Regions from separate parts of the Aggregatilinea sp. genome, predicted to be linked through region 3. Evidence: riboswitches for the same ligand, from Rfam matches in the RefSeq annotation. Region 3 holds a riboswitch; each other region holds the start of a gene.
The links. Region 3 has a riboswitch for cobalamin ahead of V7116_RS12140 (FmdB family zinc ribbon protein). Riboswitches for the same ligand answer to the same signal wherever they lie in the genome.

Region 1 (5,713 bases), on a different contig from region 3:
CGTCTTTATCGACCACCGGCAGGCAGCCCACGTTTTCTTCGATCATCATGCGCGCCGCTTCTTCGAGCGGGCAGTCCGGCACGACGGTGTGCACCGGGTGGCGCATGATTTCCTTGAGCTGCAAACGCGACAGCAGGCTGTGAATCTCATAGATGCTGAGCGTGGTGGCGGGCGTTGGCTGTGCGTGGAACAGATCTTCCTCGACGACGATGCCGACCAGCCGTCCACTCTTATCGACAATCGGCAGGTGAGTGATTTGATTCTCGCGCATCAGCTCGACGGCCTGTTTGTGCGTCGTCTCCGGCAGCGCGGTGATAGGATTCACGGACATACGGTCTTTGACTAACATGCGGTTCTATCTCCACGGGATCAGTGAGTGAAAATAAACTTTAAGTTCCTACTCATTAAGTATACGCGATCTGGCTTTTTGCGGCGCACTCCAATACGGGCCGCCGACCCGCCAAACGCACGCAGGGCCGGAACGTTCCCGGCCCTGCGGCTTCCCTCGTTGGCGCGCGTCTCGACCGTCAGCGCGGCGCGACCTCGTAGCGCAGCCAGACGTGCCCGTCCGGCTGGGCCTCCGCCGAGATCAGGTTGAGGCGGGTGGGGATGTCGTCCGGCCCCAGCTCGGTCGAATCGAACAGGCTGGACGTCGCGCGGCCCCCGATCAGGCCGGGGAAGAAGTCGATGTTCACCTCGTCGATCAGCCCGGCGCGCAGCAGCGCCCCGTTCAGCGTGCCGCCCGCCGTTGACATCACCGTCGTGACGCCGAGCAGCGTGTTGAGCTTATCCAGCGCGCAGGCCAGATCGACCCGATCCTCGCCCACGACGAGGTACGGGATTGTCTCGCGGCGCAGGTAGGCGAGGTAGGAAGGCGGCGTCTGGCGCGAGACGAGCAGCAGCGCATACCAGACCGTCCCGTCTTCGCCGGGCATCTCTTTGTACATCCAGCGGATACGTCCCCGGCTGTCCACCACCGTAAACCAGCGCCGCCCCGGCTGGTTCACGATCTCGGCGGGCAGGAAGTCGTCGTAGAGCGCGGCGAGATCGCCGTCGGCGGGCGGCAGCGGGTCGGGCGTCATACTCTCCAACATGAACGATCCGCTGCCCTCAAGCTGTGCCTGGGGCTGGTAAGTCTGTTTCAGCGTGTTAAGGAACACTTCGCTTGCGCCCGCGACCGCCACCCAGCGATCCATCGCGGCCATCAGCAGGGTATCGGGGGAAAGGGTTAACCGGCCATCGACTGATGCCGCCTGCACGACCACCACTTTTGGTTTTGTCACGTTCGTTCCTCCGCGTTAGAGCACCTGTACATCTTCGATCATACACCCCTGGTGTTCTAATGGAGAGTTTTCCCTCAAATGGGTTTGAAATCGAGAGCGGCGGAACGGTCGGGGCGCGAGGAGCGAAACGGACGGTTGTTTGCATGTTTGCGCGTGTGGCGCTATTGTAAGGGCATATCGTCTTCCTATGTGGCGCTTATGCCCCGGATGGCAAAGCGTCGCGGTGAAACTCCGCGATGGCGAAGCAGGTGCAAGTCCTGCGCTGACCCGCAACGGTAACAGGGTGAACAACGCGCCCTCAAGCCCGGTCGCCCGCCACAGAGGAATCCGAGTTTCGACCTTCGCGGTGAGGGGTTGGAGCTACTCCGGAGCTGTCGCTCCACCGGTTCCCCGGTACAGGCGTTCCAACCCGGTCCACATGGCCGGGTTTTTCGATCCCTCCCAGGCGAAGCACCCTGACTCTGTTTGGCCGTGTGAAACGAGATCGACCGTGGCTTCTTCCCTCAACGCTGCCGAACGTCCACGCGCAGCCTTTTTATTGGCGGGGATGGGCATTTTGCCCCGCCTGCTCCTGATTTGCGGCGCGCTGCTGCTCCTGCTGCTGGCGGCGATGGTGTACGCCGCGTCGGTCGGCTCGACCTCGATCCCTTACCGTGACGTTGCGGAGTCCCTGCTGCAATACGTCGGGCTGCATCACAGCCTTGACGCAGGCTCGGCCACGTATCGCATCGTGACCGTCGTGCGCCTGCCGGGGCTGATGGTAGCGGCGCTGGTCGGCGCGGCGCTGGCCTGCGCGGGCGCGGTGATGCAGGGCCTGTTCCGCAATCCGCTGGCGGACCCCGGCATCATCGGGATCAGCGCGGGCGCGTCGTTCAGCGTGGTGCTGGTCATGACGCAGGCCGCCGCCGGAGATCTGTGGCTTCTGACGAGCGGCCCCCTATCGAACGCGCTGTGGCGCGTGCCGCTGGCCGCCTTCGTCGGGGCGTGGCTGGCCGCGCTGCTGGTCTATGGGCTGTCGCTCCAGCAGGGACGCACCAATCTGGCGGCGCTGCTGCTGGCCGGGGTCGCGCTCAATTCCGTGCTGGGTGCGCTGACGTCCGTGCTGCTGCTGCGCACATCGGATGCGGGCGCAGCGCGATCGGTGCTGTCGTGGGTGGTGGGCAGCCTGGAAGGGCGCGGCTGGGCATATTTCCGTATCGCTGTGTGGCCGATCCTGATCTCGGCGGTGCTGCTGCTGCTGTACAGCCGCGAGTTGAACTTGCTGACCATCGGGGAGGAAAGCGCGCAGTCATTGGGCGTCAACGTGTCGCGCGTGCGCCTGATCCTGCTGGCGCTCAGCAGCCTGCTGACCGCGTCCGCCGTGAGCGTGGCGGGCACCATCGCGTTCGTGGGGCTGGTCGTGCCGCACATCCTGCGCCTGATCATCGGCCCCGATCACCGCGTGCTTCTGCCTGCGAGTTTGATCGGCGGCGCGGCATTTCTGGTGTTTGCGGACGCGCTCGCGCGCTCGATCATCGCGCCGGAGACGCTGCCGGTCGGGACGGTCACTGCGCTGGTCGGCGGGCCGTTTTTCGTGTTTTTGCTGTGGCGCAACCGCCGCCGCATCGCCATGTTGTAGAGCGACGTTTGCGGCGAGCCTGTTGGGGCGGGTTTTTAACCCGCCCGGTAGGGGCAATTCATGAATTGCCCCTACGAACCCTACCCGCCGACGGCATGACGAGCGGGGCGGCAACCGGCGAGAGCCGGGTGGAGCAAGCCCCGCCCCTACGGACTATGGGGCCGTGCTTGTCTCCTCTCTCCAACTTGATTGGAGAGGGGCCGGGGGTGAGGTCGCGGTGCGGACGAGTTATTTACCAAACCGCATCAACCCGCCCGGTAGGGGCAGTTCACGAATTGCTCCTACGCATCGTGCAAGTGTTACCTGAAGAGCGCGCCTGGTGAATCGCCAACTGCTCAAGCCTGATCGCTTACAAGGAGTTTTAAGGATGACCGTCCGCCAACTATTTTCCGCCGTATTGGGCGTGGCGCTGATCGCCGGGGCGCTGCTGGGGAGCGGGATCGCCCGCGCGCAGGGCGACGATCCCACCATCCAGGCGGGCGTCATCGTACAGGGCGAGGACGGCAGCGTCCAGACGTTCTGTGTGACGCTCGACGGCAACGCGCCTACCGGCCTCGACGCGCTGGAAGCGACCGGGCTGGATACGCTGGCCGAGCAAAGCTCGATGGGCGCGACGGTCTGCCGTCTGGACGGTGTGGGCTGCACCCCGCCCGGCGACTCGTGCTTTTGCCAGTGCGAAGGCGACGGTCCGTGCACCTACTGGTCCTATTTCCACCTGAGCGACGCGGGGACGTGGCAGTTCAGCATCGCCGGGGCGTCGGCGTATGCGGTGCAGCAGGGCGATGTCGAGGGCTGGTGGTGGCGCAACACCAGCGATACCAGCGCCGCGCCGCCGCCTGCGCTGTCGTTCGAGTCGATTTGCGGGGCCGAGGCGGCCTTTCCGCGCACGGTGGTCGATGGCATGGACCATGAGATGACGCTCGATACGCCGCCGCAGCACATCGCGTCCGTGACGCTCGGCTCGGACGAGATCCTGCTCGATCTCGTCGGGCCGGACCGGCTGCTGGGCGTGTCGTACTTCGCGGACGATCCGGCGATCAGCAACATCAGCGACCGGCTGGACGGCATCGAGCACACCGATCTGTCCGGCGACCCGGAGCTGCTGATCAGCCTGGACGCGGATCTGGTCGTGATGGCGAGTTACAGCAACCCCGCCGCGCTCGAACAGCTCGAAGACGCGCAGGTCCCGGTCTTTGCCCTGTCCGAGTTCAACAGCGTGGACGAGATCCGCGCCAACATCCGCCTGCTGGGTGAAGTGACCGGCGAGGAAACACGCGCCGACGCCCTGATCGCGGAGATGGACGCGCGGCTGGAGGCGGTGCAGGATGCGGTGGCGGGCGAAGACCCGGTGCGCGTGCTCTATTACGAGCCGGGCGGGATCACGTACGGCCCCGGCAGCACTGTGGACGAGATCATCAATCTGGCGGGCGGCGTGAACGTCGTGGCCGAAGCCGGGCTGGAGGCGTACCCGCTGGTCGATCCCGAATTCGTGCTGAGCACCGATCCCGACGTGGTGCTGGTGAGCGGGTGGTTCAGCGGGAAAGACGATCCACTCGGGTGGTTCACGTCCGACCCGGCACTGGGCACGCTGCGCGCCGTGCAGGAGGGCCGCGTATATGCCATCAACGCCGCGCACATGACCAACGTCAGCCAGTACATTGCTCAGGGCGTCGAAGATGTGGCGTACGCCCTGTATCCGCAGGCATTTCCCGACCTTCCGATGATTGCCACCGAGGAACCGGCCCATGATTAAGCTCAACTCCGCCCGCCCCAAGAACGGGCATTCCAACGGCCATTCGAGCGATGCCGCGCTGCTGCGTGCGGACGCGATCACGGTGCGGCGCGATGAGAATACGCTGCTGCAAAGCGTGTCGTTTTCCGTGGCGGCGGGGGAACTGGTCGGACTGGTCGGGCCGAACGGCGCGGGCAAATCGACGCTGCTGAAGGCCATCGGCGGGCTGTGGACGGATGTCGGCGGCGAGGTGACGCTGCTCGGCCAGCCGCTGCGCCGCTATTCCACGCGGCAGATCGCGCGTATCGTGGCGCACGTGCCGCAGATTACGGCGCTGGATTTTGCGTTCACCGTCGAGCAGATCGTGATGATGGGCCGCAGCCCGCACCTGGGCCGCTTCGAGATCGAAACCGGGCGTGACCGGGAAATCGTGCAGTTCGCGCTCGAACGCACCGACACCGCGCACCTGTCCGCGCGGCTGATCAATACGCTGAGCGGCGGTGAGCGCCAGCGCGTGCTGATCGCGCGGGCGTTGGCGCAGCAGCCGCGCGTGCTGCTGCTGGACGAGCCGACCGCTAACCTCGACGTGCAGCACCAGTTGGGCGTGCTGGACCTGCTGCGCCGCCTCGTCGCGCAGGACCGGCTCGGCGCGGCGGTGGCCGTGCACGACCTGGAAATGGCCGCGCGCTACTGCGACCGGCTGGTGATGCTGCATCACGGCACGGTGCTGGCCGAGGGCACGCCCGAAGCCGTCCTGGCACCGGATCTGCTGGCCGAGGTGTACTGCGTGGACGTGCAGCCCTACCACGACCCGATCACGGGCTTCCTGCGGCTGGCGATCACCGGCAGCGCGGATGCCGCGCCGCACCCGTCGCACGCGCTTGCCGGGACGGGGCGGTAGGGAATAGGGGCCATGGAACAGGGATTAGGTCCGCCGGGGCGGGGCTGTGATCCGCCTCCACAAAACCCTGTTGGCCGCCGCCTGTCTCCCCTCTCCAACTTGATTGGAGAGGGGCCGGGGGTGAGGTTTCTACGATAACCCGCCCGATTTTTTTCACCGTGTACGCCACACGAAAAAGG
Region 2 (5,713 bases), on a different contig from region 3:
GGAACGCGCAGACCTCGTATGACTACACCGCCTACTTTGAAACGATGCCTGCCAGCCGGATCGCGCTGGCGCTGGAAGCCGAAGCCGACCGGATGCAGAATGCCGCGTTCGATCCCGACGAAGTGGAATCCGAGCGAACGGTGATCATCTCCGAACGCCAGGGATCGGAGAACTCGCCGGGCTTCTGGCTGTCGGAAGCGGTGCGTGCGACGGCCTTCCGCGTGCACCCGTACCACCACCAGATCATCGGGGACATGGCCGATTTGCATACCATGACCCGCGACGATCTGTATACCCACTACCGGACCTTTTACGCACCGAATAATGCCATCGCCGTTGCCGTGGGCGACTTCGACAGCGCCGAGATGCTGGCGCAGATCAAGGCGCTGTACGGCTCGATTCCGGTAGGCGCCGCGCCGCCGCTGTTCAACCGCCCGGAGCCGCCGCAGCAAGGCGAACGCAGCGTGCGCGTGGAGCGCGAAGGCAGCGCGGCGACGATCTTCACCGCGTACCGCGCGCCCGCAGCGACCGATCCCGATTGGTTCAAGCTGGCTCTGGTAGACAGCATCCTGGCGGGCGCGAGCGCACCGGGGGGTGATGGTATTGGCAACAAGACTTCGCGCTTATATCGCGCGCTCGTCGAGACGGAACTGGCGGCATCGGTGGGCGGCGGACTGTACCCGTCGATCGATCCCTACCTGTTCAGCGTCATCTTGACCGTGCGTGATGGTCGCCAGATCGAGGAAGTGCAGGCCGCGCTGGATGCCGAAATCGACCGGCTGGTGGCAGGCGATCTGACGCAGGCCGAACTGGACCGGGCGAAAAAGCAGGCGAAAGCGCTGTTTGCGTATGGCACGGAAGGCGTCACCGGGCAGGCGTTCTGGTTGGCGTTCTCTGAGAATTTTTCCGGCTACGAGTGGTATCTACACTACCTGGATCACCTCGATGCAGTGACCCTGGACGATGTACAGGACGCCTCACGCCGGTATTTCCGCCGCTCGCAGCGAACGGTCGGCTGGTTTATCCCCACGAACAGCGGGCAGGAAGGCTGACGCAATGACATTACCTGTTGAATCCCTGCCGGGGCCGGATGATATTATCCGGCGTGAGCTGTCCAACGGCATTGTGGTGCTGGTGCGCGAGAACTTCAACGCGCGTTCGGTCGTGCTGGCCGGGTCGCTGGATGCAGGCGCGGCGTTCGATCCGCCTGATGCGCACGGACTCGCCGCTATCACGGCGTCCGCGCTGCTGCGCGGCACGGAGACGCGCGACTTTGCGGCCATTCACGAGTTGCTGGAGAGCAACGGCGCGAGTCTGTCGATCAGCGGCGGGCTGCATACGGTCGGGTTCTCCGGCAAGGGACTGGCCGAAGATCTGCCGATGCTGTTCGATCTTGTGGGAGACGCCCTGCGACATCCGGCTTTTCCCACGGGGCAGGTGGAGCGGCTGCGCGGTGAAATCATCACCGGACTGAAGATCCGTGAAAAGGACACGCGGTATATGGCCGCAAGGACTTTCCGCGAACTGGCGTATCCCGCAGGGCATCCTTATAGCCGCCAGCCCGAAGGGCGGTTGGCGACGGTGGCGGCCATCACGCGTGACCAGATGTCCGCGTTTCACCGCACCCATTACGGCCCGCGTGGAATGCTCGTGGTGATCGTCGGCGCGGTGAATGCCGAGCGCGCGCTGTCACTGGTCGAGGAGACGTTCGGCGCGTGGGAGAATCCCGATCAGCCTGCAATGCCGCTGGCGCCGGACGGTGTTGGGTTGGACGCGGCGCGCACGCAGACGATCACGTTGCCGGACAAAAGCCAGATCGATCTGGTGCTCGGTGTGCCGGGACCACCGCGCCGCGCCGACGAGTGGCAGGCCGCGACCCTGGCGAACGCCGTGCTGGGCGTGTTTGGGATGTACGGACGCATCGGCGCGGAAGTACGTGAAAAGCGTGGGCTGGCCTATTACAGCTACAGCCGCCTCGATGGCGGTATGGGGCCGGGCCCGTGGCGCGTAATCGCGGGGGTGAATCCGGCGAACGTCGAGCGGGCGCTGGAGGCCATTCGCGGCGAGATCCGGCGGATCGTCAGCGAGCCGGTTCAGGAGTCAGAGCTGGCGGACGTGAAGGCGAATTTCATCGGGCGGCTGCCGCTCCAGCTTGAGACGAACGAGGGCGTGGCTGGCTCGATCCTGTCGATGGAGCGCTACGAATTGGGGCTGGACTACCTGCGCCGCTATCCCGATTTGATTGTATCGATCACACCGGAGGCGGCGCTGGATGCCGCGCAGCGTTACCTGGACCCGGACGTGTACGCGCTGGCGCTGGCCGGGCCGGAACTGCCGGACTTTTCCGAAAGCGCCCCCACTGAGGCGCAGTCGGAGGCGTAATGCTGCGTATTGGCGTGGACCTGATCGAAGTCGAGCGCGTCGAGCGCGTGATGAACCGGTATGGCGATCGGTTCTTCGAGCGGTTTTTTACGCCTGCCGAGCGCGCGCAGTGCAAGGATCTTCCCGTGCGGTTGGCGGCGCGCATCGCCGCGAAAGAAGCGGCAGCGAAGGCGCTGGGAACCGGCATTGGGGACGTGCGTTGGATCGATATCGAAGTGTCGTCTGACGATCGCGGCGCGCCGCACCTGCATTTGCACGCGGCGGCAGCGGAACTCGCGCAGGAACTCGGGCTGTGCGAGTGGCAGATCAGCCTCAGCCACACGGCGGAACATGCCATCGCGTTTGTGGTCGCCGTGGGAAATGGAGCCGCTTCGCAGGAGTAGACCATTGTAACCCCCCGCGGCTCGCGTTATACTTCCTGCCATTGTCTAACAACTATGAAACGTCCAGGTGACGAACGCCCGGAAGCGTTCGTCGTAATGGGGGAAGCCGGTCCAAGTCCGGCGCTGTCCCGCAACTGTTGTGCGAGGAGTTTCACAGCCTCGCAGAGCCAGATTACCCGCCTGGACCGCCATATACATTACCCATCTCTCGCGGATCGGAGGTGATTCATGCTGTTCTCAGCGAGCTAGAACAGCGCCTTTCTTAACCGTCGGGAAAGGCGCTGTTTTTATTGGGCTCACTTTCCCCTGCATGTTGTCTTTTTTCAATTTCGAGGAGCATGATCCTGATGAAACGTTCTCATCTGTTGAGCACTATTGTGGCGCTGGCGCTGATCCTGGCGCTGGCGATCCCTGCGTTCGCGCAAGACGATACCGATCCCGCGCTGGCGGCGGTTGATTACCTGGATTCGATCCAGAATGCGGATGGCGGCTTCCCGACCGGCTACGCGCCGGAAAGCGATCTGACGACGACGGCAGACGCGATTATCGCGTTTGTCGCGGCGGGTGAAGATCCTAATGCGGTGCTATCGCCGGACATGGCAAATCCGTACTACTTCCTCGGCCAGCAGGTTGAGGCCGGGAACGTCACGGCTGCCGGGCAGGTTGCGAAAGTCGCCAATGCGGTCATCGCGGGCGGCAAGGACGTCACGGCGTTCGGCGGGCATAATCTGGTGAACGATCTGCTCGCGCTGCAGGACGAGAGCGGCCTGTTCGGAACCGGCGCGTTCGATCACTGCCTGGCGCTGACCGCGCTGGAAAACGCGGGCGTCGAGCTTCCTGAAGGCGCGGTGGATGCAGTTATCAGCGCGCAGACGGAAGACGGCGGCTGGGGCTTCGGGCCGGATCAGCCTGCGGATAGCAACACGACCGCGATCTGCGTGCAGGCGCTGGCCCTGACGGATCAGGCGGACGCGGTTGACGCGGCGCTGGCCTACTTCGAAGCCATTCAGAACGAGGACGGCGGCTGGCCGTACCAGAGCCCGAGCGACTACGGCACCGACAGCGATGTGAACTCGACTTCGGTCGTGGTTCAGGCACTGCTGGCGGCGGGCGAAGATCTGGCCGACTGGAATACCCCGCAGGACTGGCTGCTGTCGTTGCAGACGGAAGAAGGCGCGTTCGGCTACCAGACGGCCATGCCTGACGCGAACATTCTGGCGACGATCGCTGCGATCCCGGCAGTGGAAGGCGTTACGCTGACCGCGTGGGCGCCCATGCCCGAAGCGGAATAACGCCGGTTCGGAACATACACTAAACACGAGGGGCATGCAGACGACCGCATGCCCCTTTCTTTTTTGGACTTGTTGCGGCTGCATATGGGGGCTAGAATCAGCCGCATGTGAGGTTTATCTAGCGCTTTCGCTGCCACAGGATGCCATACACATGACGGATACCCTACCGAAGATGATGAAGGCCGTGGTGAAGGCCAAACGCGCCCCTGGCCTTGAACTGACCGAATGGCCTGTGCCGGAGATCGGCCCCGGAGAAGTACTGGTGAAGGTCCGTGCCGCGTCGATTTGTGGGACGGACCTTCATATCTATAAGTGGGATGAGTGGGCGCAGAACCGCCTCAAGCCGCCGTTTGTGGTCGGTCACGAGATCGCGGGCGAGATCGCGCAGGTTGCCGATGACGTGACGAGCGTGAAGGTGGGCGATTACGTCTCGCTGGAAAGTCACGTCGTGTGTAACGAATGTTTCTATTGCAAAACCGGACGCGAGTATATCTGCGAAAACACGAAAATCCTGGGTGTGGATCGTGACGGCGGATTTGCCGAATATGTCGCTGTGCCCGCCCAGAATGCGTGGAAAAATCCGCCCGATCTGCCGCTGCGCATTGCGGTGATCGAAGAAAATTTCGGCAACGCCGTGCATACGGCCATGGCGCAGGATCTGTCGGCCAAGTACGTGCTGGTGACCGGCTGCGGCCCGGTGGGCATCATGGCGATCGCCGTGGCCAAGGCAGCGGGTGCGCGGCGCGTGTTCGCTACCGACATCAGCGACTACCGTTTAGCGATGGCGCGCAAGATGGGCGCGGATCTGACGGTGAACGTGCTGGAAGAAGACGTGGTCGGCAAGCTGCTTGAGGCGACCTGCGATGAAGGCGTGGATGTGCTGCTCGAAATGTCCGGCGCGCCTAGCGCCATCGATCAGGGTTTCACGGTGCTGAAGGAAGGCGGCGAGGCGGCGCTGTTGGGCCTCGCACCGGGACCGTTCACCTTTGACCTGAACCAGCACATCATCTTCAAGGGTGCGATCGTGCGCGGTATCGTCGGACGGCGGCTGTGGGAGACGTGGTACCAGACGCGCGGCCTGCTCGAATCGGGCGCAGTTGATCTCAGCCAGATCGTGACACATGAGTTTACTCTGGAACAATTTGACGAAGCCTATCATGTCTTCATGAGCGGCGAGAGCGGCAAGATTATGTTCCACCTGTAGACGCCAGAGCCGAGGGCGGATCGCAGGAACTGATCCGCCCTCATTTTTTGAACTATTCCCCGGCGAGCCCTTCGGGTGCCAGCTCGCTGAGCCTCATTTCCTCAGATGCCTGTGCCGCGGGCTGCGGCGAATCGTCAACGTCGCGCAGCGCCCACCACGACACGATCCCCGCCAAGAAAATGATGACGCCCGCCCAGGCGAACACGCTGCGCGCGCCGATAGGGTCCATCAGGTAGCCCGCCGCGCCCATCGAGGCGATGTTTGCCACGTTGACGATGGTGTTCTGTGCGCCGGATGCCCGTCCGAGCTTTTCCTGGGGCACATGCTGCTGCATCAACGTCGCCGCGATGATCTGGGGCGGAGAGATAGTCAGCCCGACCAGGAACAGCACGACGATCATCAGCGAGTAGCTGCGCGTGACGGCCACGAGCACCGTGGTCACCCCGAACGCC
Region 3 (5,713 bases):
CGGAGGCATTCAGTTCGCTGGTCGACAGATCGCGCACCGCCTCGCGGATGCTGCGCGCGACGCCTTCGGCGCTGAAGGTCGCGCCGCTCACGCGGTCGATGTCGTCGCCGAGCTGCATTGGGTCTTTGTAGCTCAAGCCGACGAACTGCGCCAGGAAATTCTCGCGCCCAATCAGGCGGAAGAAGCCCGGCGTCTCCTTGTGGCCGACGATCTGCGCGCCGGTGATGTTGCCATCGGGATCGATGCCGACCAGCACCTCCACCGGCCCGCCATAGCCGCTCGCCGTGCCGACCTGCGCGTAGCCGACCAGGGTGTCGCCCTGGTAGCCGACGTACAGGTCGCGGCGCGTCTCGATCCGGTCTGCGCCGGGCAGGACGTTCTTCACGTATGGACCCGCGTCGCTGCTGCCGGTGTTGGCATAGCCAATCAGCCACGCCGCGATGATGATCGCCAGCGCGATGGCCGTGACAATGGTTTGGCGGCGGCGCTGGCGCGCGCGTTGGAGTTGTAGGGCATTTTGAACGGGAAGCGTTCGTGCTGTTGCCATGGCTGCTTCGATGTTGTGGCTGCCGCTGCGGCCCGGTTGGCGGCTCGCAGCCGTAAAATCGGTCAGGTGAGTTAAGAGCGTGTATGAAAAGCGGCTTTATACCCCGTCGCGTTACTCACCGCCAGCGCCTTCCGCTGTCTTGCTCCCCTTCTCCTTGAGGGAGAAGGGGCCGGGGGATGAGGGTTTCCGGACACACTCTATGAAACAACGGCCCCGCTGTCCCGCTCAAAGCGAACGGCGCGGGGAAGGTAACTGAGAGCGTGTATGGAAAGCGGCTTTACTCCCCTTTTCGTGACTCGCGGCAAGCACCTTCTGCTGTTCTGCTCCCCTTCTCCCTGAGGGAGAAGGGGCCGGGGGATGAGGGTTTCCGGACACGCTCTGAGCCGGGCAGCACTTGCGCGCCGCCCGGCAGATAAGGCGTCAGTCGCTTACTTGGCGCTCTTCGCCGTCAGCGTCTGGTAGCTGCGCCACGCGCGTACACCCACCACCGCCATCAGGATGAGGCCAGGCACACCGAACGACAGCAGCAGGATGTTCGCGGCCTTGTATTCGAGTTCCGCGCGGGAGCCGCTGAAGTTCGCGATCGCCAGCAGCAGGAACACGATGGACACGGCGAGGATGATGTAATCGTACCACGCCAGCTTAAATTCGGAACGATGAGCGAGGAAGATGAACCCCGCGCCGATCAGAATACCCAGAATTAACCACAACATTGGTCGGTTATCCTTTCTTATCCGCAGCGCCGCGCGCTATGCGTCCTGGTGGCCCATGGTCGTGTCGTAGCCCAGCTCGGAGTAGTCGAGCTTCCACCACTCTTCGCAGTCCTTCTGCGGTTGGCCGAGGTCTTCGCTGATGTACGCGGTGCGGCTCATGCTGGCCAGCGCGCTGTCGAAGATCGGGGTGGTGCCGATAACGCCCTTGACCATCGAGTGGATGAGCGCCTTGTTCTTGACCGCGAACGGGCAGACCGAGAAGCAGATACCGCAGTTCGTGCCCACTTCACCCCAGTACGTACGGCAGGTAACCGAATTTTCGTACCAGGTCTTCACGCCGCCACGGTTCCAGCCGCCCTGCGTCTCGTAGGACGGTTCGGATTCGAGGCTCAGCGAGCCGGACGGGCAGTAGGTCGCGCAGGTCTTGCAGGTCTTGCAGAAGTTCATGATCCCGGCGTTGATCGGCTTGGTCGGCGCGACGGGCAGGTCGGTGACCATCTTGAAGACGCGGACCATCGGACCGTATTCCGGCGTGACGAGACGGTTCAGGCGCGACAGTTCGCCCAGGCCAGCCATAACGCCGAACGCGGGCGCGATACCGAGCGCGTTGGTTTCGTTTTCGCCCAGGCCCAGGTAGCCGATGCTGCGCAGGAAGCCCTGCAGGCGGCTCTGGATGGCGCGGTTCTGCGAGTAGGCCAGGCTGGTGGTCGCGGCGCCCAGCGGCGTGGGAGCGCGCTGAAGCTGCTCGGCAGACATCTGCACGGTCCACACAATGACGTAGCGGCACTTGTTGGGGATGACGCGGGTGGTCTCGTCTTCTTCCGGCTGGTCCTGCTCCTTGAACACCAGTTCCTTGCCGTCAGGGTCAATCGAGTAGATGAGCTTCTTGGTGGTCTCTTCTTCCAACTCCACGAAGCCGACGGTCGCCGCGCCGAACGCGCGCAGGGCCGAGCGGATCATCTCGGAGTTCTCTTCCGGCGTGCCTTCCCAACGCGGCACGCCACGATCTTCCGGCGTGCTGATGTTATCCGGCGGCAGGAACGACTGGGTCGCACCAATCCCCGACGCAGCGTACATGGCGATGTCGCGGATCGAATAACCGGGGCGACCTTCGAGCGCGAACTTGTTCTGATTGCTCTCGCGCATCCCTGTGATGCGTGTGGCCTCGTCCTCACCAACGTACTTCGCCAGACCGCGACGCACGGTGTCGCGCTCGTTGAAGCGGTAGATGGCGGCCCAGTCGATCTCGACCGTGGGGGTATCCACTTCCTTCACGTAAAACGGGCGTGAATTGATGGTTGCCTTATCGCCCCAGTCTTCACCGAAGGCAGCAATCGGCCCCAGGCTGGCCGTGGTAGCGCCCAGGCCGAGCAGCCCCATGTCCCTCAAAAACTCGCGGCGGTTAAGATTGAACGGCATATTGAATCTCCTTCAGCGACATTGAACGGATAAAGACTATTTAGCCGATCGGAATTACCGGACGATTAGTGCGGGCCGCAGCTCGTGCAGCCCGTTGCAGCCATCCCGCAACTGCCGCAGCTCGGCGCGCCAGCCAGGGCGCGACGCTGACCATCGGCGCTCGACGAGAACACCGCTACTGCCGAAATCAACCGCTGCGTCTCGGCTGCACCGCAGGCGGGGCACAATGTTTCCGCGTCGATCTCGGCCATTGGCTTCTGAACCTGGAATAGGGTTTGGCAGTCGCGGCAGCGGTACGAATACGTTGCCATGGGTTCCCTTCCTCCAAAACGAAAAAGAGCCGGTTTATTCCTGTTCGGAATAACCCAGCTCTCTAGGCTCGTAGAGATAAGACGTTGCAGCGGGTATTCTGGCTCGACCGGGCAAAACGCCCGATCTTACAGTTGCGGCCCAGCACCGGCCTTGCACCGGTTTTCCCCCTGACGCGCGATACCCTTCACCTAACCGTTATCGCAGCGTCATTTACTGCTGATGAAATAATTATGCAAAAAGGGGCCGGGCTTGTCTGTCAGGAGGGGGAAGAACGTGTGTCAGGAAAACGCCCTTGATTGCGCACGCGCCTGTCGGGAATTTGCTGACAGGCGCGTGCGCAAAAAGATGACAGCGGGGCGCTTATTTCCCTTTCGTCGTGTCGATGCCGTATTCGGGCAGGTCGAGATTCCACCACTCGGTCGGGTCTTTGCGGACACCGTAGCCGAAGGCGTCGTCCATGCTGCGCGTCAGGGAATTGATGACGGGGGCAGTTGCGATCTGCATATGCACGAACTGGTGCATAAAGCTCTTGCCCTGCTTGGTGAACGGGCACACGGCGAAACAAATGCCGCAGTTGGTCCCGGCTTCTTCGTACCAGAAGCGGCGGCAGCGCAGCGAGTTTTCGAACCACGCCTGATGCCCTGGGTTGCTCCACTCGCCCACCGGCTCCCAGCCCGGCTCCGTGTCGAAGCTGAGCGCGCTGGGCGGGCAGGCTTCGGCGCACTTCTTGCACGTCTTGCAGAAGCGTGTGATGCCCGCGTCAATGGGCCGGTCCGCCGCCAGCGGCAGATCGGTGACCAGCTTGAAGACGCGCACCATCGGGCCATATTCCGGCGTGATCACGCGGTTCTGGCGCGACAGCTCGCCCAGCCCGGCCATCACCGCCAGCGCCGGAGCGATGCCCAGGCCGTTCAACGTCTGCTCGCCCAGGCCCTGATAGCCCAGGCCGCGCAAAAACTCTTGCAGCCCATTCTGAACCAGCAGCCCGCGCTGGTAGCTGGTCTGCGTGCCGAACTCCGCGATCTTGGTCGGCGCGCGGCGCAGCGCGTCTTCCGACATCTGCACCGTGTACACGATCACCCACTCGGCGCGGTTGGGGATCACGCGCTTGTCCTCGGTCTCGTACGCCTGCTCGACGTCCTCGAACTCGATGCGCTTGCCGTCGGTATCGACCGCGTAAATCAGCTTGCGCGTGCGCTCGTCCAGGTGCACGATCCCGACGCTGGCCGCGCCCATCTGCCGCAGCGCCACCTTGATGATGTGCGCGGCGTCCTCCGGCGAGCCTTCCCACCGCGCGACCCCGCGCTGTTCCGGCGTCATGGCCCACTGCGCGCCGAGGAAACTGCGCGGGATTATCCCGCGCGACTGCCGCATGGCGTTTTCGAGCGCCTGATCCTTCAGCGTGTAGCCCGGTTCTTCCGAGTTCAGGCGTTCCAACAGCAAGTCCTCGCGCACCTGGAGCAGCCGCTGGTTTTCTTCCGGCGTGGCGAAGCGGCCCAACACGTTGCCGAACAGCGTATCGCGCGAGGCATCCACGCGCTTGATCTGCTCCCAACGGATGCCCGTCGTCGGCTCATCCACTTCGCGCACCCACCACGGGCGGCGGTACACCCCGCCGGACGTTGTGCTGCCGAAGACTTCTCCGGCCAGCGTGAGGCCCGTAGACCCGGCGGCAGTCGCCGCGACCCCGGCCATGCCCAGATTTTTCAAAAAATCACGGCGGCTGATCTTCAATTCATCGCTCATGAGGCGTCCTCGATATGGCTGTGAGCGTGCGGTGAATAGGACAGATCCGGCTCCACGGCGAACGGCTCGACGATCTCGGCCACAGGCTCATCGTCGGGCAGCGGCGCGGATTGGCGGTAGGGCGAGCGTGCTTCGACATGGCGAACCACCTCCACGATGATCCCGGCCAGCACCAGCACCGTCAGCAGCGCCGTCGCCAGGATCGCAGCGTGCGGCTCTCGCTCCTGCCAGCTTGTGATGTCAAATTCCAGCAGCACGAGCACGATGATCGCCCAGGTCAGACGCGCCAGCCATATGTACAGCGGCGCGCGTTCGACCTTCAGCACGTAGTCGGTGGGTTCGGATGGGCGATCCTGAGGGGAAGGAGGCATTGAAGTCACTCGCGGTCTGTCCCGAAAGGTTTAGTCTGCATCGAGCATGCGTTTTTTGAGCGCGTACTGCACGATGTCGGCGCGCGTTTCCAGGCCGAGCTTCTCCATCGCCCGCTGGCGATACGTATCGACCGTCTTGGGGCTGATGAACAGCATCTCCCCGATCTCGCGGCTGCTGTAGCCCAGCGCGATCATCTTCAGCACGTCGCGCTCGCGCTCGCTGAGCAGTTCCAGGCTGTCCAGCTCGGTTTGTTCCTGGTTCTTGCGATATTCATCGAGCAGCACCTGCGTCGCGTCGGGATAGAGGTACGAGCCGCCCGCCGACACGTGCCGGATGGCGTGGATCAGCTCCGTGTCCGCGCCGCTTTTCAACACGTAGCCTGCGCCGCCCGATTGCAGCACGCGCAGAATGTACTGTTTGTCGGCGTGCATGGTCAGCACCAGCACGCGCGTCTCAGGATATTGGGTGGTGATGCGCTCCAGCGCGTCCAACCCGCTCAGCCCCGGCATCGACAGATCGAGCACGACCACGTCGGGCCGGGACGTTTCGATCTGGCGCAGCGCTTCTTCGCCGTCGCCTGCCTCGCCCACCACGGTCATATCCG

Region 1: it holds a riboswitch for cobalamin, as region 3 does, so the genes downstream of both, V7116_RS24735 (FecCD family ABC transporter permease) here and V7116_RS12140 (FmdB family zinc ribbon protein) in region 3, are expected to answer to the same signal.
Region 2: it holds a riboswitch for cobalamin, as region 3 does, so the genes downstream of both, V7116_RS00200 (prenyltransferase/squalene oxidase repeat-containing protein) here and V7116_RS12140 (FmdB family zinc ribbon protein) in region 3, are expected to answer to the same signal.

The regions. Positions count from the first base shown of each region.
Region 1 is NZ_DAISHJ010000178.1:329-6,041, forward strand. Features, by position in the region: gene V7116_RS24725 (CBS and ACT domain-containing protein) at 1-349, opposite strand, end outside; gene V7116_RS24730 (dihydrofolate reductase family protein) at 528-1,283, opposite strand; cobalamin riboswitch at 1,457-1,617, shown strand; gene V7116_RS24735 (FecCD family ABC transporter permease) at 1,774-2,901, shown strand; gene V7116_RS24740 (ABC transporter substrate-binding protein) at 3,269-4,654, shown strand; gene V7116_RS24745 (ABC transporter ATP-binding protein) at 4,647-5,534, shown strand.
Region 2 is NZ_DAISHJ010000001.1:35,564-41,276, forward strand. Features, by position in the region: gene V7116_RS00185 (M16 family metallopeptidase) at 1-1,052, shown strand, start outside; gene V7116_RS00190 (M16 family metallopeptidase) at 1,057-2,382, shown strand; gene acpS (holo-ACP synthase) at 2,382-2,765, shown strand; cobalamin riboswitch at 2,814-2,963, shown strand; gene V7116_RS00200 (prenyltransferase/squalene oxidase repeat-containing protein) at 3,113-4,057, shown strand; gene tdh (L-threonine 3-dehydrogenase) at 4,209-5,261, shown strand; gene V7116_RS00210 (MFS transporter) at 5,314-5,713, opposite strand, start outside.
Region 3 is NZ_DAISHJ010000034.1:28,888-34,600, reverse strand. Features, by position in the region: gene V7116_RS12155 (FMN-binding protein) at 1-547, opposite strand, end outside; gene V7116_RS12150 (dehalogenase) at 976-1,260, opposite strand; gene V7116_RS12145 (reductive dehalogenase) at 1,297-2,679, opposite strand; gene V7116_RS12140 (FmdB family zinc ribbon protein) at 2,745-2,990, opposite strand; cobalamin riboswitch at 3,062-3,203, opposite strand; gene V7116_RS12135 (reductive dehalogenase) at 3,352-4,737, opposite strand; gene V7116_RS12130 (hypothetical protein) at 4,734-5,108, opposite strand; gene V7116_RS12125 (response regulator transcription factor) at 5,139-5,713, opposite strand, start outside.